DNA from 2 places in the Streptomyces sp. NPDC000983 genome. Region 2 is predicted to be linked to the other one. Evidence: predicted binding sites of a transcription regulator. Region 2 holds the regulator's gene; the other holds the start of a gene.

Region 1 (11,748 bases), on a different contig from region 2:
GGCGTCGGTCGCGGGCTGGGTGCCGGTCGCGGGCGGGGCGTCGGCCTCGCGCACGGCGGCTTCCGGAGCGGCGGCTTCCGGAGCGGCGGCGGGGGCGGGTATGGAGACCGGGCCCGCGGTGGGGGCCGGCTCGGACCGCTCCTGCTCCTGAGCCGGTTCCGGGGCCGGTTCCGGTGTCTGCGCGAGCGGGACCAGCAGTTCCATGGTGGTCTCGGCGGGCGTCTCGACGGGGGCTTTCGCGGGCGCCTTCGTGGGCGTCCCGGCGTCGGGACTCACCGGGGCCTCGGGATTCACCGCGGCCTCGGGCGCCCCGGCTGCCGCCCGCGCCTCGGGCTCCGTCGGCCGCGGCCGGGTCTCCTCGGGCTCGGTCCGCTCCTGGGCCCGGTGCACGGCCCGCTCGGCCAGCGCCACCAGACGGTCGTCGTCGTGGCCCCGGCCGCCGCGCAGGACGTTGGAGTTGGCCTCCGCGTCGGCGCCCGGCAGGGAGAAGGCGGCGGTGCCACCGGGGACCGGGCCGGTGGCCGGGACCGCGGCGGAGGGGGCCGCGGTGAGCAGCGGCTTGGGCAGGACCACCACCGCCGTCACCCCGCCCTGCTTCTTCTGCTCGCGGAGCTGCACCCGGATGCCGTGGCGGTGGGCGAGGCGGGCGACGACGTAGAGGCCGAGGCCCAGGCCCTGTTCGCCCTCGTGGTCGTAGGCGGCGTCGGGGTCGAGTTCGGTCAGGCGGGTGTTGAGGACGGCGAGCCGGTCCTCGGTCATGCCGATGCCCTCGTCCTGGACGGAGAGCATCACCTCGCCGCTCTCCAGGAGCCAGCCGGAGACCTCCACCGGAAGGTCCGGCGGGGAGAACGAGGTGGCGTTCTCCATCAGTTCGGCCAGCAGGTGGGAGAGGTCGTCGGCCGCGAAGCCCGCGATGTGGGCGTGCGGCGGGAGCGCGGCGATACGGACCCGCTCGTAGCGCTCGATCTCGCTGACCGCCGCGCGGACCACGTCCACCAGCGGGACCGGGCCCGTGCTGTGCTGGACGTGTTCGGTGCCCGCCAGCACCAGCAGGTTCTCGCTGTGGCGGCGCATCACGGTGGCGAAGTGGTCCAGCTTGAACAGGGTGGCCAGCCGCTCCGGGTCCTGCTCCCGCTCCTCCAGGCCCTCGATCACGGTCAGTTGGCGCTCGACCAGTCCCAGGGTGCGCAGGGCGAGGCTGACGAAGGTGGAGCCGATGCTGGTGCGCAGGCGCTCCAGCTGGGCGGCCGAGCCGGCCAGTTCGGTGCGCAGTTCCTCGCGGGCGTCGGCCATCTTCTGCCGCTGGCCGACCAGGTGCTTGCGGTCGGACTCCAGGGTGACCACGCGCTCGTGGAGGGTCACGGCCTGGGCGTGCAGGGCGTTGACCGAGTCGACGACCTTGGCGAACTCGTCCTTGCGGCCGGTGAACCGGACCGGTTCCTCCGCCGCCGGGTCCGCGGCGCCGGCCAGCCGGGCCGAGCCCAGGCGCAGGACGGCGAGGGGGCGGGTGAGGCCGCGGGCCATGCCGGTGGCGACGCCGATGGCGAGCAGCACCAGGAAGCCGAGGACCGCGATCCGGATCTCCAGCTCGGTGACGTCGTCGTCCCGCAGCAGGGCCAGGTTCTTGGTCCGGCGGTCGTGCAGGGCGGACTCGGCGCCGCGCATCATCTCGACGCGGGCGGAGAGCGCGTCGTCGAGCTTCTTCGCGCCGGTGGCGAGTTCGCCGGCGGAGAGGGTCGGCTGGTCGGTGAGGGCGGCGAGGTACTTCTCGGCGGCCTCGGCCTCCGGGCCGGTCACGGTGGAGTCGTAGGAGGTCACCGACTCCTTCGGCGCGGTCTCGCGGAAGTCGGCGAGGGCCGCGTCGGAGCGGAGGCGGGCCTCCTGGGCGGCGGCGGTGAGCGCGTCGCGCTGCTTGGCGTCGGAGGAGGTGGTGACCTCGGACGGCAGCCCCGTGACGGGGTCGATGACGGTCTGGGTGGTGCTCGGGACGCTGAGCGCGGCGAGCAGCAGACCGCGGGTGGACGCCGCCTGCTGCACGGCGGTGTCCAGCTCGGTGAGCGCGTGGGCGCCGGCACCGGCGCGCGGGGGCGTGTCCTCGGCGAGCCGCTCGGCGAGGCCGTGCAGTTCGGTGAGGGCGGCGGAGTACGCCTTGTGCGTTTCGAGAGCGGTGCTCTTCCCGGTGAGCGCCGCTCTGCGCAGGGCCGCGATGTCGTCCAAATCCGTGCGCAGGGAGGCCGGGATGTCGGGGTTGGCGCGCAGTTCCTCGACCAGCCGGTCGACCCGGGCGCCGCGCTGCTCCGAGGGCGCCTTGGCCTTGGGGCGGCCGGCGGCGACGTAGGAGGTGACCTCGTCGCGTTCGTCGGCGAGCGAGTGGGCGAGCGTGAGCGCGTCCTCGGTCTGTTCGGAGAGGGTCACCAGCTCCTGGGTGTCGTGCACCTGCGCGGAGGCGGTGACGATCGAGGGGGCGCCGGCCGCGGCGATGGCGGCGGCCACGACGGCCACCGCGATGATGAGCCTGTTGCGCACATGGGTGGGCCGACCCTTGCCGGCCGAGGTGGCGCCGGTCCCTTCCGTGCTGCCGGGCATGTGGTCCGGACCCCCTGCGTTGGCGGTCCGCTTGCCTGAGCGACGAGGCCGCGTCTTCTGCACCGGTGCTCGCATTCCTGAACTCGTGATACCCAAGAGACCCGGGTGACGCTCCGTCAATCGGCGCATACACCCCGGTACGCTTCCCGACCCTCCCAGTGCCGGTGGGCGGTGGTCTCGCATCACAAGACCCGCCACCCGAAGGAGTGAACCCCGGAGGGGAGTTGCCGGGCAAGTTTCCGTGGCCCTCGCACCGGGCGGGTCCGGCGGGCCGGTTGGACGTCCGGGGCGGGCGGTGGCAGGATTCGCCGCCACGCCTGCCCGGAGCGCATCATTCTTGCCCAAATCCGACGGCTGACCTGCGGGTGTGCGTCAATTGCGGGACGGTTGGCAGGCTTTGGCGGACGTTGTGAAAGGCTCGTGCAGACTGGCCGGATGCGCACGGAACTTGTCTCGGAGCCCGGTGATCCCGCGTACCCCAACGAGGACTTCGCCGGTGTCGTCCTGCCCGCCTCCGGACAGGGCGGCGCGGTGGTGGTGCTGGACGGGGTGACGCCGCCGCGGGGCGGGACCGGGTGTGTGCACTCCGTGCCCTGGTTCACCGCGCGGCTCGGGGGCGCGCTGACCGAACTGACCGTTTCACTCCCGGATGTTCCTCTCTCCGAGGTCCTGTCCGCCGCGGTGGCGCGTACCGCCGACGCGCACCGGGACACCTGTGACCTTTCTCACCCGCGCACGCCGCAGGCGACGGTGGTCCTCGCCCGCTGGTCGGCCGCGGCCGTCGAGTACCTGGTCCTCTCGGACTCGGCCCTGCTGGTGGAGTCGCCCGACGGCACGGTCACGGCACACCTGGACGACCGGCTCGCCCGTCTGCCCCGCTCCGCCCTCGCCTCGGCGGCGAGCGTCGACGCGGAGCTGCGCAACAAGGAGGGCGGCTTCTTCACGGCAGCCGCCGACCCCGCGGTGGCCGGGCGGGCGGTGACCGGGACCCTGCCCCGTTCCGGGGTGCGCTCCCTGGCCGCCCTGACGGACGGCGCGACGCGCTGGGTGGAGCGGTTCGGCGCCGGCGACTGGGCGGGGCTGCTGGCCGTCGTACGCGAGGAGGGCGCCGAGGCCCTCGTGAGCCGGGTACGGGACCTGGAGCGGGGGGAGGCGGGGCGGGGGCGGGAGGCGACCGACGCCGGGCGGGCGTCGGAAGCGACCGTCGCCGACCGGACGCCGGGAGCGGCAGCCCCCGGGCGGACCTCGGGAGCGGCCGACCCCGGGCGGACGCCTGAAGTGGCCGACGCCGCCCGGCCGCTGCCCCTGCGGGGCAAGGCGCACGACGACGCGACCGTGGTGTTCGTCCGGTTCCCGCCGACGGCGGAGACGGCAGGCTGAGGGCAGCCCGGCCCTAGCCCTCCATCTCCTGGTTCAGCTGGTTGAGCAGTCGGGCCAGTTCCGAGACCTCGCGCGGGTCCCAGCCGGAGAGCCGGCGCGCGTACCGCGCCCGCCGTGCCTCGCGCACCCTGCGCACCCGCCCGTGGCCCTCCTCGGTGAGGTGGACCAGCCAGGCCCGTCCGTCGGCGGGGTCGGGTTCGCGGGCGACCAGGCCGAGGTCCTCCAGGGCGCGCAGCTGGCGGGACATGGTGGCCTTGCCGACGCCGATGTAGGCGGCCAGCTCGGTGGCCCGCTGCCGTCCGCACTCGTCGAGGCGGATCAGCAGGCCGTACGCGGCGGACTCCAGGTCGGGGTGGACCTCGCGGGCCATCTCGCCCTGGCTGGCCCGGGCCCGGCGCAGCAGCACGGTCAGCTCGCGCTCCAGGGAGAGGAACTCGGGCTGCTCCAGGTCCCGTCCGGGCGGCCCGGCGGACACCCCCGATCCGACCCGACGTCCGTCGCCGTTTCCCTCTTCGCGCACGTCAGCCCCTGCCTCGGTTCCAGTTCCGAACGTTTCCGTCACATGCCGTCATCGCCGCGGTGCCGTCAGTATTTCGCAGGAGTAGACCAACGGCAGCCTCCCGGCCCTCCGCCACCCCCGGCCCCGTCCTCGACGTCACCACCGGGTCCGACCGGCATGGGCACGCGGACATTCTCGGACGGCCGACCAACAGCGGACCAACGGGCCGCGCCCCGGGCACGCGCGAGGGCCCGGACCCCACACCGGGGATCCGGGCCCTCGTGGTCCGGCCGCGTCCGTCACGCCGCGACCGGGACCTCCACTCCGGCGGGTGCCAGGGCGAGTTCGAGCACCTGGCGGACGTCCGTCACCGGGTGCACGTCCAGCTTCTCCAGGACCTCCGCCGGGACGTCGTCCAGGTCGGCCTCGTTCCGCTTGGGGATGACGACGGTCGTGATCCCCGCCCGGTGCGCGGCGAGCAGCTTCTGCTTCACCCCGCCGATCGGCAGCACCCGTCCGGTCAGCGACACCTCGCCAGTCATCGCCACGTCCGTACGGACCTGACGTCCGCTCAGGAGCGAGGCGAGGGCGGTCGTCATCGTGACGCCCGCGCTCGGCCCGTCCTTGGGCACCGCGCCCGCCGGGAAGTGGATGTGCACACCCCGGTCCTTCAGGTCGGCGACGGGCAGTTCCAGTTCGGCGCCGTGCGAGCGCAGGAAGGACAGGGCGATCTGCGCGCTCTCCTTCATCACGTCACCGAGCTGGCCGGTCAGGGTCAGGCCCGCCGCGCCCGTCTCCGGGTCGGCCAGGGACGCCTCCACGAAGAGCACGTCCCCGCCGGCTCCGGTGACCGCGAGGCCGGTCGCCACGCCCGGTACCGCGGTGCGGCGCTCCGCCGGGTCCTGGGCGGACTCGGGCACATGGTGCGGGCGCCCGATGAGACCGCGCAGTTCCGCGTCGGTCACCGTGAACGGCAGCTGCCGCTCCCCCAGTTCGTGCTGGGCCGCGACCTTGCGCAGCAGGCGCGCGATGGAGCGCTCCAGGGTGCGTACGCCGGCCTCGCGGGTGTACTCACCGGCGAGCCTGCGCAGCGCGCCCTCGTCGATGACGACCTCGTCCGGGTTGAGGCCGGCCCGCTCCAGCTGGCGCGGGAGCAGGTGGTCGCGGGCGATGACGACCTTCTCGTCCTCGGTGTAGCCGTCCAGGCGGACCAGCTCCATCCGGTCGAGCAGGGCCTCCGGGATGGCTTCCAGGACGTTGGCGGTGGCGAGGAAGACCACGTCCGACAGGTCCAGCTCCACCTCCAGGTAGTGGTCGCGGAAGGTGTGGTTCTGCGCCGGGTCGAGGACCTCCAGCAGGGCGGCGGCGGGGTCGCCGCGGAAGTCGGAGCCGACCTTGTCGATCTCGTCGAGCAGGACGACCGGGTTCATCGAACCGGCCTCCTTGACGGCCCGTACGATCCGGCCGGGCAGCGCGCCGACGTAGGTGCGCCGGTGGCCGCGGATCTCCGCCTCGTCGCGGACGCCGCCGAGGGCGACGCGGACGAACTTGCGGCCCATCGCGTGGGCGACGGACTCCCCCAGCGAGGTCTTGCCGACGCCGGGCGGGCCGACCAGGGCCAGGACGGCACCGCCGCGCCGGCCGCCGACGACGCCGAGCCCGCGCTCGCCGCGCCGCTTGCGGACGGCCAGGTACTCGGTGATGCGCTCCTTCACGTCCTGCAGTCCGGCGTGCTCGGCGTCCAGGACCGCCTTGGCGCCCTGGATGTCGTACCGGTCCTCGGTCCGCTCGTTCCACGGGAGTTCGAGGACGGTGTCGAGCCAGGTGCGGATCCAGGAGCCCTCGGGCGACTGGTCGCTGGAGCGCTCCAGCTTCTCGACCTCCTTCAGGGCCGCCTCGCGGACCTTCTCGGGCAGGTCGGCGGCCTCGACGCGGGCGCGGTAGTCGTCGGACTCCTCGCCCTCCGCCTCGCCGTTCAGCTCGCGCAGCTCCTTGCGCACGGCCTCCAGCTGGCGGCGGAGCAGGAACTCGCGCTGCTGCTTGTCGACGCCTTCCTGGACGTCCTTGGCGATGGTCTCGGCGACGTCCTGCTCGGCGAGGTGGTCGCGGAGCTGCTGGGTGGCGAGCTTCAGCCGGGCGACCGGGTCGGCGGTCTCCAGCAGCTCCACCTTCTGTTCGGTGGTGAGGAAGGGCGAGTAGCCGGAGTTGTCGGCGAGCGCGGAGACGTCGTCGATGGCCTGGACGCGGTCCACGACCTGCCAGGCGCCGCGCTTGCGCAGCCAGGCGGTGGCGAGCGCCTTGTACTCCTTCACCAGGTCGGCGACCTGTCCGGGCAGCGGGTCGGGCGCGGTGTCCTCGATCCGGGTGCCCTCGACCCACAGGGCCGCGCCGGGCCCGGTCGTCCCGGCGCCGATCCGCACCCGGTCGCGGGCCCGGATCAGGGCGCCCGGGTCGCCGTCGGCGAGCCGGCCCACCTGCTCGACCGTGCCGAGCACTCCGGTGCTCGCGTACGCGCCGTCGATGCGCGGGACCAGCAGCACCCGTGGCTTTCCCGGCTGGGACCGGGCGGCGACCTGGGCGGCCTCCACGGCGGCCCGTACGTCGGCGTCGTTCAGGTCCAGCGGGACCACCATTCCGGGCAGCACGACCTCGTCGTCGAGCGGCAGCACAGGCAGGGTGAGCGGTGTGGACGTCGAAGCCATGATCTCCCCTTCGGCAGTCAAGTTGAGCTATGCCGACTCAATGCATGGCGGGGGCCGAATGTTCCCCGGTGCTCGTTCGCTGTGAGCGATCAACCTCGCCGGGCCCGCTGAACCGGCATTTCCCGGGCGGACCTCTTGATCCACCGATCGCAGGGTTCCCGTGCGCCTCCCGCAACACGGTTCACAGGAACCGGCCCCAGACTGCAAGCTCACTCACAGCTTGCGAGCCCCGGCCAGGGCGGACGCGCGGGCTTCCACGGGGACTCGGGGGCAGGATGAGCCAGGCACAGGCACGAGGGCCCGCCCGGCGCGCGCTGATCGCGGGCGGGGCGGTGGCCGCGGCGGGGGCCGCGGTGCCCCTGGCCGTCAACGCGGCGGACGGCGGCGGCGAGCCGTCCGCACCGGCGGGCGGGCCCACGCGGACCGCGTCCCCGGCGGCCGGCCGGCACCCACGGACCGCCGCCCCCGTGGCGAGCCGGCGCCCGCCCGCGAGCCGGCGCCCACGCTCCGACGACCGGCCCAACATCCTCCTGGTGCTCACCGACGACCAGCCCAAGGAGACCGACTGGGCGCTGGACCGTACGACGGACTGGCTCGGCGGCAACGGCACCACGTTCGGGCGGGCGCACGCCAACACCCCGCTGTGCGCGCCGTCGAGGGCCTCGGTGATGACCGGCCGGCACGCCCACCGGCACGGCGTCCTGGACACCCGTCACCCCTCTTACCTGGACCAGCGCACGACGGTGCAGCGCCGGCTGCGCGAGGCGGGCTACCGCACCGGCCTGTTCGGCAAGTACCTCAACTTCTGGCGCACCGGCGACCCGCCGCCCCACTTCGACGAGTGGCTGCTCCAGGAGCCGGTGCGCTATGTCGACGGCCACTACAACGACAACGGCACCGTCCGGAACATCCCCGGCTACAACACCACCGTCATCAAGGACCGCGCGCTGGCCTTCATCGACGCCTCCCGCCAGGACGACCGCCCCTGGTTCGCGTACGTGGCCACGCGCTCGGCCCACGAGGTGAACGTCCCCGAGCCGCGCTACGCCCGCACCCCGGTGCCCGAGTGGGAGGGCAGGCCGTCGGTCTTCGAGACGGGCAAGGACGACAAGCCGCCGTTCCTGCGGGCCGCCCGGCACACCTTCGCCGAGGGCCGGGACCTGCGCGCCGGCCAGTTGCGCACTCTGCTCTCGGTGGACGACGCGATGCACGACTTCCGCGCGAAGCTGCGCGCGCTCGGCCAGCTGGAGAACACGCTGGTGCTGTTCACCAGCGACCACGGCCTGTGCTGGGGCGACCACGGCTGGCTGCGCAAGTCGGTGCCGTACCGGCCCGCCCTGGAGGTGCCGTTCCGGCTGTCCTGGCCGGCCGGCGGACTCGGCGCGTTCCGCGACGACGACCGGCTCACCGGCCTGGTCGACATCGCCCCGACCTTCCTGGACGCGGCCGGCCTGCCGCCCGATCCCGGTCACGACGGCCACTCCCTGCTGGACCGGGACAACGACCGCGACCACCTGCTCGCCCAGTGGTGGTGGAACCAGCAGGACCCGCGGCCGATCCACAGCTGGCGCTCGCTCATCGGCAGGACGGAGCAGTACACGGAGTACCACCGCGTCCGCCTCGACCACGCCGGCCGCCCGACCCGGGGCGACGGGAAGGTGCTGTTCCGGGAGTACTACGACCTGCGCGCCGACCCGCACCAGCTCGACAACCGGCTGCACGGGGCGAGCCCCGCGGAGGAACGGCGGCTCGGCATCCCCGGGCTGGCGAAGCGGCTGACGGCGGCGGTGACCTGAGCGGTCCTGGGGCGCGGGCGGCGCGCCGACCGGCCCCCGGGCGCGGGCGGGGGCCGAAGCGGCGGGGCCCCTGGGAAACCCGCCGGTCCTCGATCACCGGACCTGCCAGGATGAGCGGATGCCCACTGCGTACGACATCCCCGAAGTCCTGGACCGTCGCGAAGGCCCGCACGGCGAGGTCGTGCTGCGGCGGCACGGGGAGCTGCTCCAGATCATCGCCAACGGGTGCTTCCTGATGGACACCTCCGACGGCCGCTCCGAGCGCCTCCTGGTCGACGCGGCCCGCGACACCCTCGACGGGCGCCGCCGGCCGGACCTGCTGATCGGCGGTCTCGGCGTGGGGTTCTCGCTCGCACACGCCGCGGCCGACCCCGTCTGGGGCCGGATCGCGGTCGTCGAACGGGAGCGGGCCATCATCGACTGGCACCGCGCGGGGCCCCTGCGCGACCTCACGGAACAGGCCCTGGCGGACCCGCGCGCGCAGATCCTGGAAGCGGATCTCGTCGAGTACGTCAATGAGACTTCCGACACGTTCGACGCGCTCTGCCTGGACATCGACAACGGCCCCGACTGGACCGTCACGGAGGGCAACGACGGCCTGTACTCGGCCGGTGGACTGGCAAGCTGCGCAAGGGTGTTGCGGCCCGGCGGGGTGCTGGCCGTGTGGTCCGCGCAGCCCTCCCCGGAATTCGAAGAAACCTTGCGGAATGCCGGTTTCCAACAGGTGCGTACCGAAGAGATCCCCGTTGCCCGGGGCGTTCCGGACGTCGTCCACCTCGCCGTCCGACCTGGATAGCCGAGCTGCGGTGACTCCCCGTACGCTGCTGCCTTGGCGCGGATCATTCAAGCGTCAATCGCAGGCCTGCGCGGGACGAGGGCGGGCATGCGGCACAAGACGGATCACCCCACGGATTCCGGAAAGCAACTTCAGGGGCGGGCGATGGAGCAGACACACACCTCCCACAACGGCGCGGCGGCGGCGACCCCGGGCGCACAGCGCCGGGTCCTGGTGGTCGAGGACGACCCGACCATCGTGGACGCCATCGCGGCCCGTCTGCGCGCCGAGGGATTCCTCGTGCAGACCGCGGGCGACGGACCGTCGGCCGTGGACACGGCGGAGGCATGGCAGCCCGACCTGCTGATCCTCGACATCATGCTGCCGGGCTTCGACGGCCTGGAGGTCTGCCGCCGGGTGCAGGCGGCGCGGCCGGTGCCGGTGCTGATGCTGACGGCGCGGGACGACGAGACCGACATGCTGGTCGGCCTCGGCGTGGGCGCCGACGACTACATGACCAAGCCGTTCTCGATGCGGGAGCTGGCGGCCCGCGTGCATGTGCTGCTGCGGCGGGTGGAGCGGGCCGCGATCGCGGCCTCGACCCCGCGCAGCGGCATCCTGCGCCTGGGCGAGCTGGAGATCGACCACGCCCAGCGCCGGGTCCGGGTGCGCAGCGAGGACGTCCACCTGACGCCCACCGAGTTCGATCTCCTGGTGTGCCTGGCCAACACCCCGCGCGCGGTGCTCTCCCGGGAGCAGCTGCTGGCGGAGGTCTGGGACTGGGCTGACGCCTCCGGCACCCGGACCGTCGACAGCCACATCAAGGCGCTGCGCCGGAAGATCGGCGCCGAGCGGATCCGCACGGTGCACGGCGTGGGCTACGCGCTGGAGACACCGACGCCATGAGCGACGGGCCGGCGCGAAGAGACCCCGGGGAGCCCTGGGGCGGCGTACGTCCGTTCTCGATCAAGACCAAGCTGGGCGCGCTGGTCGTCATCTCGGTCCTGATCACCACGGGTCTGTCGGTGATCGCCGTGCAGACCAAGACCGAGCTGCGCTTCATCACGGTCTTCTCGATGATCGCCACCCTGCTGATCACGCAGTTCGTGGCGCACTCGCTCACCGCGCCGGTGGACGAGATGAACGCGGTGGCCCGCTCCATCTCGCACGGCGACTACTCGCGCCGGGTGCGCGAGAACCGCCGGGACGAGCTGGGCGGCCTGGCCGAGGCGATCAACGTCATGGCCGACGAGCTGGAGGCGCAGGACCAGCAGCGCAAGGAGCTGGTCGCGAACGTCTCGCACGAGCTGCGCACCCCCATCGCGGGGCTGCGCGCGGTGCTGGAGAACATCGTCGACGGCGTCACCGAGGCCGACCCGGAGACCATGCGCACCGCGCTCAAACAGACGGAGCGCCTCGGCCGGCTGGTGGACACCCTGATGGACCTGTCCCGCCTCGACAACGGCGTCGTACCGCTGCGCAAGCGCCGTTTCGAGGTGTGGCCGTATCTGTCCGGCGTGCTGAAGGAGGCCAACATGGTGGCCTCCACGCGGGCGGGCATCGCCTCCGGCTCCGGCGGGCACACCCGCACCGACGTCCACCTGCACCTCGACGTCTCGCCGCCGGAGCTGACCGCGCACGCGGACCCCGAGCGCATCCACCAGGTCGTGGCGAATCTCATCGACAACGCGGTCAAGCACAGCCCGCCGCACGGCCGGGTCACCGTGAAGGCCCGGCGCGGGGACCGGCCGGAGTCGCTGGAGCTGGAGGTGCTGGACGAGGGGCCCGGTATCCCGAGGTCGCAGTGGCACCGGGTCTTCGAGCGGTTCAACCGGGGTGCCGTGTCCGCGCCGCACGGTCCGGGCAGTGACGGCGGCACGGGTCTGGGGCTCGCCATCGCCCGCTGGGCGGTCGATCTGCACGGGGGCCGGATCGGAGTGGCCGAATCCGAGCGGGGCTGCCGGATTCTTGTCACTCTTCCGGGACTGTCTTCCGCGTCCAATTGACGTA
Region 2 (11,748 bases):
GCCACAGTTCCCGAACGCCAGCTACTGTCCCCGAGCGCGTCGCCCTTCGTCGCCGAGAGGCCGCTCAGCACCCCGAGAGCCACAACAGCGGAGAAGGCAGCGGCGAGCGCCGAGCGAAGCATCGTGTTCTGCATGGTCGGCTTCGTCCTCACTGAAGGTCACCTCTCCCCCGTCGACTACGACGATGGCTCATTCAGGCACGTCATGGCCACACGATCGGTGCATCATGTTCCTGCATGTTCAGGACCCTGGGGGGTGGAGATTTCAGGATGAATCCGACCAACACTACGCATCCCCACGCCGAGACCGACCTGTGCGAGGAAGGTGGCCGTCTTTATGCCACCGCCCTGCGCATGGGACGGATCGCGCGCTCCGACGCGGAACCGGCTCCCTGCCTGATGGAGTCCGCGCTGCTCCACCCGGATCCTGACGACCCCAACTGGCTCCGCCCGCTGCCCCCGTCGGTCGCCCTGGCCCAGCGGCTCAACCCGCTGGAGCGGGAGATAGCCGAGCGCAGACGGCTCTCCGTCAGCCTCACCGAGGCGTTCGAGCCGTTCATGGCCCTCAGCGCCCAGTCGGCGGCCCCGACGCACGCCATCACCGTGCTGGAGGGCCTCGAACGCATCAACGTGGCCCTCGACCTCGCCACCTCCCAGTGCAAGCACGAGATGCTCACCGTCCAGCCGAGCCGCCGCCGTATGGAACGTACCCTCACCAAGGCCCTGGAACGCGACCGGCCGCTGATCGAGCGGGGCTGCCGCATCCGGACCCTGTATCAACATCCTGCACGCTACAGCCCCGAGACACTGGCCTACGTCGCCCAGTTCACCGACGGCAAGGTGGAGTACCGCACGATCGACGAACTCGTCGAGCGCCTCATCATCTGCGACGAGACCGTGGCCTTCATCCCCACCCGCGACGACGGGGAGATCGCGCTCGAACTGCGTCATCCCGGGCTGGTCCGCTACCTGATCAAGGTCTTCGAGTTCATGTGGGGCCGCGCCGTCCCGCTGAGCGCCGGCGCCCCCTACGAGACCGCTCCCGACGGCATCACGGACATCCAGCACTCCATCGCCAAGCTCCTGGTCGACGGCTACGTCGACGAGGCGATCGCCCGGCGCCTGGGGATGAACGTGCGCACCTGCCGCGCGCACATCGCCAAACTCGCGACCGCCCTCGGCAGCGGCAGCCGCGCCCAACTGGGCTTCCTGATAGCCCGGTCGGGCATCCTGCAGTCCGACGAACCGCTGCCGTCGGGGGACCTCGACCCCTGAACGGCCCCGGCTCAGGGGGCGGTCGGGGCCTCCTGACCGGGCAGGGTGAACGACCGGGGCGGCCCGTCGAGGCCGGCCTGGGCGATACGGACGCCCAGCTGGGTACGGCTGGCCGCGCCGAGCGTCTCCGAGAGCCGGGCGATATGGGCGCGGCAGGTGCGGACGCTGATGCCGAGGCGTTCGGCGATCACCGCGTCCTGGTGCCCCTCGGCGAGCAGCGCGGCGATGGACCGCTCCCGGTAGGAGATGCCCTCGATGCCGGTCTCGGGCAGCGGCGCGGTGAGCGGGATCGCCAGCCGCCACAGCCGCTCGAAGACCGTCACCAGGTACTGCACCAGCGCCGGGTGGCGCAGCTCCAGGGCCAGGGTGCGGTCGGCGTTGGCGGGGATGAAGGCCACCGTGCGGTCGAAGAGGATGAGCCGGTCGATGACCTCCTCCAGGGTCCGCGCCTGGACCGCGTCGCCCATCAGCTCCAGGTAGTTGAGCAGCCCCTGCCCGTGCCGGGCGACATGGGTGTACAGGTCGCGCATCCGGACCCCGCGCCCCCGGAGGGCCGTCGCCCGGTGCAGGCCCTCCGTCAGCTCGTGCTCGGGGCGGATGCCGCCCGGCTGGACGGTGAGCACCTCCGTGGTGCAGGCGGCGGTCGCCTGGTCCATGGCGGCCTGGATGCGGGAGAGCCCGTCCAGGACCCGGATCGCCGCGCCCTCGCCCGGGGCGCCGTGCGGCTGCGGGCCCAGGCCCGCGTACCACTCGAAGGCCGCGACCGCCGAGCCCATCCGGTGCTGGCTCGCGCTGACCTCGTCGTAGACCCCGCGCAGCAGCCGGGTCATGACCTCCTGCGGGGAGGTCGGCACCAGCCAGTCCATGTCGTCCGGGTCCGGGTGCAGCAGGGCCAGCTCCAGCAGGCAGGGCACCGCGTCCGCGTCCGCCCGGAGCACCCGGCCCCGCCGTACGGCCCTGGAGTACACCCGGTCCCCGGCCTCGCACAGCCGGTCAGCGCCGTGTGGATGCCCGTCCGTCCCGTGCCCGGCCATCGCCCACCCCTGGCTGCCCCGTCCTCACCGCACACGATGCCGCGGTGTTCGATCCCTGCGCCCGCGTCCACGGGCGACGCCCGTGACTTCCGCACGGCAACTATGCGCGGAGGGGCCCGCCGGTGCAACACGCCCCCGGCTCCCGCGGCCCCGCCCCACCCGCCGGCTCCGCAAGCGGACGACGTCGCTCACCGCTTCGGCGGCGCCTCCTCGGGCCAAGAGGAACGGCGGCCGACACCCCCTGCGGGCACGACGAAGTGCCCCGGCCGGCGGTCCGGTCGGGGCACTGACGCGTGGGGCGGATCGGCTACTCCTTGAGGCCGATCTCGTCGCAGGACGCCTCGTACTTGGCGGCGCAGATCTCGGAGATCTTGTAGATGCCGTCGTTGACAACGGTGTCGATGATGTTCTCCCGGGTCAGCGCGACCACGGGGACGAGCTGGGAGGGGATGTCCTTGGCGGTGGGGCTGTCGACCCGGTCCGCCGTCAGGGAGTCGAACTTGATGTCCTTGCCCTGGACCTTGGCCACGGCCATCTCGGCCGCCGCCTCCGCCTCCTCGGGGTAGGACTTGTAGACGCTCATGTACTGCTCGCCGGTGACGATCCGCTGCACGGCGTCGAGTTCGGCGTCCTGGCCGGTGATCGGGGGCAGCTCGGTGACGCCCGCGGCCTCCAGGGCCTTGATGACACCGGCGGCCATGCCGTCGTTGGCGGAGTAGACGGCCGCGATGTTGGACGCGCCGATCTCGTTGATCGCCTCGGTCATGTTGGCCGTGGCGTTCTCCGGCTTCCAGTCCGTGGTGTCGTAGGTCTTGGCGATCGTCACCTGGCCGTTGAGCTCGGAGAGCGCGCCCGCCTTGAACTGCTTGGCGTTGGGGTCGGTCGGCGAGCCGTTCATCATGACGATCTTCGTCGAGGTGTCGACGTCACCGCCGAGCGCGGCCATCAGCGACCGGCCCTGCACCTCGCCGACCAGCTCGTTGTCGAAGGAGATGTACGCGTCGATCGGGCCCTCGGCGAGGCGGTCGTAGGCGATGACCGGGATGCCGGCCTCCTTGGCCTTCTCCACGTCGGTCGCGATGGCCTTGGAGTCCACGGCGTCCAGCAGGATGACGTCGACCTTGTCGTCGATCATCTTCTGCATCTGCTTGCTCTGCTCACCGGCGTCGGCGTCCGCGTTGGAGTAGACGACCTGGCCCTTGTTGTCGGTGAGCTCGGCGACCTTGGCCCGGATGATCGGGTGGTCGAACTTGTCGTACCGCGTGTTGGCCGTCTCCGGCAGCAGCAGACCCACCGTGATGTCGTCGCCCTTGGTCGGGCTCGCGTCGGCGCTGTCCCCCGACACACCGAGGGCGCCACAGGCGGACAGCGAAAGGGTCATCGAGGACGCGGCCACGGATATGGCGATACGACGCATTGGGGAACTCACTTCTGGTGCCTTCCGGACGCGGGCGCAGCATTACGACCCAGGTGACTGAAAAGCCAACGCGGCGGCACCCCCCAGCGTCAAGCGGAATCACTTAACGAACCCGCAACGCCACGCTCCGCTTGAGTTGTGAAGGTATGGCGGAATCGCCTCCAAACACCCGTTACGGACTCTCCACCGCCCCCTCCGGAGAGCCGGAGTCCACTTTCCGTACAACCAATGCGCACACCTGTGCGTCGTGATCACGACAGCCTTCGCTCAGCTGTTCGCTCACGACTCAGAGGACCGAATGAACCCAGCCAGACGCACGACCGCGGCGGCCGCCGCGTCGGTCGTGCTCGTCACCGCGGCCGCGACCCTCACCGCCGCCGCGACCCCCGCGGCCGCCGCGGTCACCTGCTCCTCCCCGGTGTTCAAGCGGACGTTCTACGCGAACACCACCTTCTCCGGCACCCCGAAGCGGACCGACTGCGACAGCGTCGTCGACCAGAACTGGGGCACCGGCGCGCCCGCCTCGGGGCTGCCCGCGAACAACTTCGGCGTGCGCTGGAGCGTCACCCGCGACTTCGGCTCCGGCGGCCCCTTCACCCTCAGCGCGTCCGGCCTGGACGGCGTCCGGGTCTACCTGGACCCCGGCACGGCCGACGCCCGGAAGATCAGCCTGTGGACCAACGGCTCGTCGACCGTCTCCAAGACCGTCAACGTGACCATCCCCAGGGGCAAGCACACCCTGCGCGTCGACTACGTCAACTGGACGGGCAGTGCCAAGGTCACATTCGGCTATTCACCGCGCACTTCCGCGTCCGTGGACGCGGTCGATCCGCTCACGCCGGCGGGCGCCACCGTCTCCTACGACCGGGCGACCGGCAGGGCGAAGCTCACCTGGGCGAAGAACGCGGAGATGGACCTCGCCGGGTACCGCGTCTACCGGCGGGCGAAGGGCGGCTCGTACCCGGCCACGCCCCTCGCCACGACGACCTCCACCTCGTACACGGACGCCACCCTCCCGGTGACCGGCGCCGCCTACGAGTACTCCGTCCGCGCCTACGACAGGGCCGGCAACGAGTCCCCCGGAACGGCCGCACCGGCGGTCACCACCGCCGACCGGACGGCCCCCGCCGTCCCCGGCTCCCTGCGCACCGCGTCCGTCGGGGACGGGCTGTGGGTCACCTGGGGCACCGTCGAGGGCGCCGCCTCCTACCGCGTGTACCGGTCCGCGAGCGCGGACGGGACGTACACCCGGGTCGGCACCTCCACCGGGGACTCCCACACGGACACCACGGCCGTGCAGGACACCACCTACTACTACCGGGTGACCGCCCTCGACACGGCCGGCAACGAGTCCGCCCGCTCCGCCGCCGTCAGTGGCAAGCGCCGCGACGAGACCCCGCCGCCCCCGGTGACCGGCGTCGAGGTCACCCCGACCGAGTACGGCTTCCACGTCACCTGGGACCCCAGCCCGGCCGAGGACATCGCACGTTACGTCGTCCGCCGGGGCGAGCTGTGGGGCGACGAGGAGGAGCGGGTGTGCTCCCTCTCCGCCGGCTACTACGTCAGCGCCGACACCACCTCGTACGCATACCGGACCGAGCCGGACGGCGAGGAGAGCTGCTTCATCGTCGACGCCGTCGACTCCTCCTGGAACCACACCTTCGAGATGACCGGCGAGGCCCAGGTCGTCGTCGCGACGGAGCTGGACCTGACGCGGTGACCGCAGAAGCCGGGCCCGGCGAAACGGGCCCGGCTTCCCCAACCACTGGATCGCTTCACCAGAGCGAGACGTGGCACGGCACGACGAAGGGGCCGCGGGTGTGAAACCCGCGGCCCCTTGCGTGACTTGATCCGGCGTCAGTCGCCCTGCTGCCTCTTCGGGCGCCAGACGACCAGTGCGCTGGTCTGCTGGACCTCCTGGTACGGGACCAGGTCGCGGCGGTACGAGGCGTGGACCGCCGCTTCCCGCTGCTGCATCGCGGCCGCCGCGCCGTCGAGCGCCGACTGGAGGTCGGCCACCCTGCCCTGGAGGGCGGCGACCTGGTTCTCCAGTTCGATGATCCGCTTGATGCCGGCCAGGTTGATGCCCTCGTCCTGCGACAACTGCTGGACGGTGCGCAGCAGTTCGATGTCGCGGGCCGAGTACCGCCGGCCCCGGCCCGCGGTGCGGTCCGGGGAGACCAGGCCCAGCCGGTCGTACTGGCGCAGCGTCTGCGGGTGCAGGCCGGAGAGCTGGGCCGCCACCGAGATGACGTAGACCGGGGTCTCCTCGGTCAGTTCATACGGATTGCGTCGACGGCCTTCCATCTGGCATCAAGCTCCCTTCGCGGCCTGGAACAGCTCCGCCCGCGGGTCCTCACCCGCGGTCGCCTCGCGATACGCCTCCAGCGCTTCACGAGCCTTCCCCGTCACGTCCTTCGGAACACTCACCTCGACCGTGACGAGCAGATCGCCCCGGGTGCCGTCCTTGCGGACCGCGCCCTTGCCGCGGGCGCGCATGGTACGGCCGTTGGGGGTGCCGGGGGGCAGCTTGAGGGTGACCGGCGGGCCGCCCAGGGTGGGCACCCTGACCTCCCCGCCGAGCGCCGCCTCGGCGAACGTCACCGGGACGGTCACCGTGAGGTTGTCCTCCTTGCGGCCGAACACCGGGTGCGCGTCCACATGGACCGTGACGTACAGGTCGCCGGAGGGGCCGCCCCGCTCGCCGGGCGCGCCCTTGCCCCGCAGCCGGATGCGCTGGTTGTCGCTGACCCCGGCCGGGATGCGCACCTGCATGGTCCGCGAGGACTTGGCCCGGCCGCTGCCCTTGCAGATCTCGCAGGCGTCCTCGGCGATCAGGCCGCGGCCCTTGCAGTCCGGGCAGGGGTCGGTCAGCGAGAAGCCGCCGCCCGAGCCCCGGGCGACCTGTCCGGTGCCGACGCAGGTCGGGCAGACCCGGGGGTTGCCGTTCTTGTCGCCGGTGCCCGAACACGCCTTGCACGGGGACTGCGAGGACATCCGCAGGGGCACGGTCGCCCCCTCGATGGCCTCGGTGAAGGAGAGCGTGACCTCGGTGTCGATGTCCTGCCCGCGCCGCGGCTGCACCCGGCCGGTGCCGGAGCCACCCCGGTTGAACAGGCCCCCGAAGACGTCACCGAGTCCGCCGCCGAAGCCGCCGGCACCCTGCGCGCCGCCGCCCTGGGCGCCGCCTCCGAAGAGGTCGCCCAGGTCGAAGTTGAAGTTGCCGCCGCCCGCGCCCGGCCCCGGGCGGAACCCGCCGTTGCCGAACAGGGCGCGAGCCTCGTCGTACTCCTTGCGCTTCTTGGGGTCGCCGAGGACGTCGTTCGCCTCGGAGATCTCCTTGAAGCGCTCCTCGGCCTTGGCGTTGCCCTTGTTGGCGTCCGGGTGGAACTCGCGGGCGAGCTTCCGGTACGCCTTCTTGATCTCGGCCTCGGTGGCGTCCTTGGGGACGCCGAGGACCTTGTAGAAGTCCTTCTCGATGAAGTCCTTGGTGCTCATCCTCGACGTCCCTCCTTCCTCATCGGTTCAAGCTCAGCCCTCGTCCGGGCCACCGCTCTCCTTGTCGTCGCCCGCCTCCGCGGTTTCCGGGGAGTCCGCCTTGACGGTCTGGGCGCCGGGCTGCGGCTCGGCGACGGCCACCCGCGCGGGGCGGATGGTGCGCTCGCCGATGCGGTACCCCGGCTGGAGGATCGCGACGCAGGTCGTCTCGGTGACGTCCGGCGCGTAGCTGTGCATCAGGGCCTCGTGGATCGTCGGGTCGAAGGGCTCGCCCTCCTTGCCGAACTGCTGAAGACCCATCTTGGCCGCGACGGTCTCCAGCGACTCGCCGACGGACTTGAAGCCGCCGACGAACTCGCCGTGGTCCCGGGCGCGGCCGATGTCGTCGAGCACGGGCAGGAGCTCGGTCAGGAGGCTCGCGACGGCGATCTCCTTGACCGTGATCCGGTCCCGCTCCACGCGGCGGCGGTAGTTCTGGTACTCGGCCTGGAGCCGCTGGAGGTCCGCGGTGCGCTCACCGAGCGCGGTACGGACCTGGTCCAGCTGGGCGATCAGGCCGGCGTCTGCGGTTACGTCCCCGGCCGGGGCCGCCCCCTCGCCGTTGGGCGGGGTGGCGGCCTTCGGCTCGGCGTCTTCAGGGGTGGCGCCGGAGGGGACGTCGGGCTTCTCCTCGAAGCCCGGGGTCTCCTCCGTCACGCGGCACCGTCCTTGCGCTCGTCGTCGACGATCTCGGCGTCGACGACGTCGTCGTCGGCCTTCGGGGCGTCGGCGGACGCGCCGCCGGCGGCCTGGGCACCCTGGGCGTCGGCGTACATGGCCTGGCCCAGCTTCTGCGAGACCGCGGCGACCTTCTCGGTGGCGGTGCGGATCTCGGCGGTGTCCTCGCCCTTGAGCGCGGCCTTCAGCTCCTCGACGGAGGCCTCGACCTCGGTCTTGATGTCGCCGGGGACCTTGTCCTCGTTGTCCTTGAGGAACTTCTCCGTCTGGTAGACGAGCTGCTCGCCCTGGTTGCGGGTCTCGGCGGACTCGCGGCGGGCGTGGTCCTCCTCCGCGTACTTCTCGGCCTCTTCGCGCATCCGGTTGACCTCGTCCTTCGGCAGCGAGGAGCCACCGGTGACGGTCATCTTCTGCTCCTTGCCCGTGCCCAGGTCCTTCGCGGTCACGTGCATGATGCCGTTGGCGTCGATGTCGAAGGCGACCTCGATCTGCGGGACACCGCGCGGCGCCGGCGGCAGACCGGTCAGCTCGAACATCCCGAGCTTCTTGTTGTACGCCGCGATCTCGCGCTCGCCCTGGTAGACCTGGATCTGCACGGACGGCTGGTTGTCCTCGGCCGTCGTGAAGATCTCGGACCGCTTGGTCGGGATCGTGGTGTTGCGCTCGATGAGCTTGGTCATGATGCCGCCCTTGGTCTCGATACCGAGGGACAGCGGGGTGACGTCGAGGAGCAGGACGTCCTTGACCTCGCCCTTGAGGACACCGGCCTGGAGTGCGGCGCCGATGGCGACGACCTCGTCCGGGTTGACGCCCTTGTTGGCGTCCTTGCCGCCCGTCAGCTCGCGCACGAGCTCGGCGACGGCGGGCATCCGGGTCGAGCCGCCGACCAGGACGACGTGGTCGATCTCGCTGAGCGAGATGCCGGCGTCCTTGATGACGTTGTGGAACGGCGTCTTGCAGCGCTCCAGCAGGTCCGCGGTCAGCTGCTGGAACTGGGCGCGGGTGAGCTTCTCGTCGAGGTGCAGGGGGCCCTCGGCGGAGGCGGTGATGTAGGGGAGGTTGATCGAGGTCTCGGAGGACGAGGACAGCTCGATCTTCGCCTTCTCGGCGGCCTCGCGCAGACGCTGCAGCGCCATCTTGTCCTTGGCGAGGTCCACGCCGTGACCGGACTTGAACTGCTGCACCAGGTAGTCGACGACGCGCTGGTCCCAGTCGTCACCACCGAGGTGGTTGTCACCGTTGGTGGCCTTCACCTCGACGACGCCGTCGCCGATCTCCAGCAGCGAGACGTCGAAGGTGCCGCCGCCGAGGTCGAAGACGAGGATGATCTGCTCGTCCTTGTCGAGGCCGTAGGCCAGCGCGGCCGCGGTCGGCTCGTTGACGATGCGCAGCACGTTCAGACCGGCGATCTCGCCGGCCTCCTTCGTGGCCTGGCGCTCGGAGTCGTTGAAGTACGCGGGGACGGTGATGACCGCGTCGGTCACCTTCTCGCCCAGGTACGACTCGGCGTCGCGCTTGAGCTTCTGCAGGATGAACGCGGACATCTGCTGCGGGTTGAAGACCTTGCCGTCGAGCTCGATCTTCCAGTCGGTGCCCATGTGACGCTTCACCGAACGGATCGTCCGGTCCACGTTGGTGACCGCCTGACGCTTGGCCACCTCGCCGACGAGCACCTCGCCGTTCTTGGCGAAGGCGACGACGGACGGCGTGGTCCTGGCGCCCTCTGCGTTGGTGATGACGGTGGGCTCGCCGCCTTCAAGAACGCTGACGACGGAGTTAGTCGTGCCCAGGTCGATGCCGACCGCACGTGCCATGGTTGATTCCTCCAGCTGACTTGAGTGGAACGGACTCAAGTGTGCACGACCGGCCCCGCCCGGTCAACAGACCTGAGTCTGTGAGGCTCAACTCTTATCCGCTCCTTACGCGCAACCGGGCCCCGAGCTGCACGGACAGGGTCGGCGGGACCAGGGCGGAATGCGGAGGGGCCCCGTGCACCGCGGCTCCAAATTAGCGGCCTATGCACTAATTTGAGGTGAATAACGCGATCGCCTCTTAAGGCAACCCTCAGCGACACAGATCACCGAGGCGCTGGCTACAGTGCGGCGGAGGATGGGGGTAGTCTCAGACGGACTGCATAAGTTACCGCTTAGTAATTTCCCCGAAGAACCCTCGCAGGCCCGAGGAGCCTCCATGCAACTCGCCGCGATCATCGTGTCGATGGTCCTGATGGCAGTCGGCGTAGCCCTGTTCGGCCGAGCCGTGCTGCAGATCGTCCGCTTCATGATGCTCGGCCAGCCGCTCCCCGCCGGGGCCCGGACCGACGACCCCGTCCTGCGGACCATCACCCTGGCCAAGGAGTTCCTCGGCCACACCCGGATGAACCGCTGGGGCGTCGTCGGCATCGCGCACTGGTTCGTGGCGATCGGCTTCTACACGCTGCTGCTGACCATCGTGAACGCCGTCGGCCAGCTCTTCCAGGCCGACTGGCTGCTGCCGATCGTCGGCGAGTGGGCGCCGTACAACGTCTTCGTCGAGTTCATCGGCACCATGACGGTCCTCGGCATCCTCGTCCTGATCGCCGTGCGGCAGCTGTCGCGGCCGGGCGGCGCGGGCCGCAAGTCCCGGTTCGCCGGCTCCAACACCGGCCAGGCGTACTTCGTCGAGACGGTCATCCTGATCGTCGGTGTCTGCATCTTCATGCTGCACGCCCTCGAAGGCGCCCAGCACCACGTCGACAGCTACGAGGCGTCGTTCTTCATCTCGTACCCGGTCGTCTCGGCGCTGGAGGGCCTGGACCTCTCCACGCTCCAGAACCTCACCTACTTCTTCGCCGCGCTGAAGATCGCCGCCTCCTTCATCTGGATGATCACGGTCTCGCTGAAGACCGACATGGGTGTGGCCTGGCACCGCTTCCTCGGCTTCCCGAACATCTGGTTCAAGCGCAACGCCGACGGCGCCACCTCGCTGGGCGCGCTGCTGCCGATGACCTCGGGCGGCAAGCCGATCGACTTCGCGGACCCGGGCGAGGACGACGTCTTCGGCGTCTCCCAGGTCGAGCAGTTCTCCTGGAAGGGCCTGCTGGACTTCTCCACCTGCACCGAGTGCGGCCGCTGCCAGTCGCAGTGCCCCGCGTGGAACACCGGCAAGCCGCTCTCGCCGAAGCTCCTGATCATGTCGCTGCGCGACCACGCGCACGCCAAGGCCCCGTACCTGCTGGCCGGCGGCGGCAAGAACATGGAGGGCGAGGAGAAGGCGTCCGAGGAGCAGCTCAAGGACGTGCCCGCGGCCGCCCTCGCCGAGGCCGAGCGCCCCCTCATCGGCACCCTCGAGGAGAACGGCGTCATCGACCCGGACGTCCTGTGGTCCTGCACCACCTGCGGCGCCTGTGTCGAGCAGTGCCCGGTGGACATCGAGCACATCGACCACATCGTCGACATGCGCCGCTACCAGGTGATGATCGAGTCCGCGTTCCCGTCCGAGGCGGGCACGATGCTCAAGAACCTGGAGAAGAAGGGCAACCCCTGGGGCCTGGCGAAGAAGCAGCGCCTGGAGTGGCTCAAGGAGGTCGACTTCGAGGTCCCGGTCGTCGGCAAGGACATCGAGGACCTCTCCGAGGTCGAGTACCTCTACTGGGTCGGCTGCGCCGGCGCCCTGGAGGACCGCGCCAAGAAGACCACCAAGGCCTTCGCGGAGCTGCTGCACATGGCGGGCGTCAAGTTCGCGATCATGGGCGGCGACGAGAAGTGCACCGGTGACTCCGCCCGCCGCCTCGGCAACGAGCCCCTGTTCCAGGAGCTCGGCATGGAGA

Evidence for each region. Region 2 encodes HspR, which represses chaperone genes until heat shock. Its sites were predicted from a motif close to TTGAGNNNNNNNNNCTCAA; they were not measured.
Region 1: a site for HspR is predicted at 7,190-7,208, ahead of lon (endopeptidase La). Genes of this name have one in related genera too.

Annotation. Positions count from the first base shown of each region.
Region 1 covers NZ_JBEPBM010000003.1:136,429-148,176, forward strand. Annotated here, with positions in the region: gene ABT296_RS04650 (sensor histidine kinase) at 1-2,649, opposite strand, end outside; partial or broken gene ABT296_RS04655 (hypothetical protein) at 3,022-3,753, shown strand; gene ABT296_RS04660 (MarR family winged helix-turn-helix transcriptional regulator) at 3,980-4,486, opposite strand; gene lon (endopeptidase La) at 4,765-7,167, opposite strand; gene ABT296_RS04670 (sulfatase family protein) at 7,443-8,963, shown strand; gene ABT296_RS04675 (spermine/spermidine synthase domain-containing protein) at 9,082-9,759, shown strand; gene ABT296_RS04680 (response regulator transcription factor) at 9,904-10,644, shown strand; gene ABT296_RS04685 (sensor histidine kinase) at 10,641-11,744, shown strand.
Region 2 covers NZ_JBEPBM010000008.1:15,946-27,693, reverse strand. Annotated here, with positions in the region: gene ABT296_RS11330 (helix-turn-helix transcriptional regulator) at 270-1,274, shown strand; gene ABT296_RS11325 (helix-turn-helix transcriptional regulator) at 1,286-2,308, opposite strand; gene ABT296_RS11320 (substrate-binding domain-containing protein) at 2,616-3,725, opposite strand; gene ABT296_RS11315 (fibronectin type III domain-containing protein) at 4,024-5,445, shown strand; gene ABT296_RS11310 (heat shock protein transcriptional repressor HspR) at 5,583-6,032, opposite strand; gene dnaJ (molecular chaperone DnaJ) at 6,039-7,223, opposite strand; gene grpE (nucleotide exchange factor GrpE) at 7,257-7,919, opposite strand; gene dnaK (molecular chaperone DnaK) at 7,916-9,754, opposite strand; gene ABT296_RS11290 ((Fe-S)-binding protein) at 10,131-11,748, shown strand, end outside.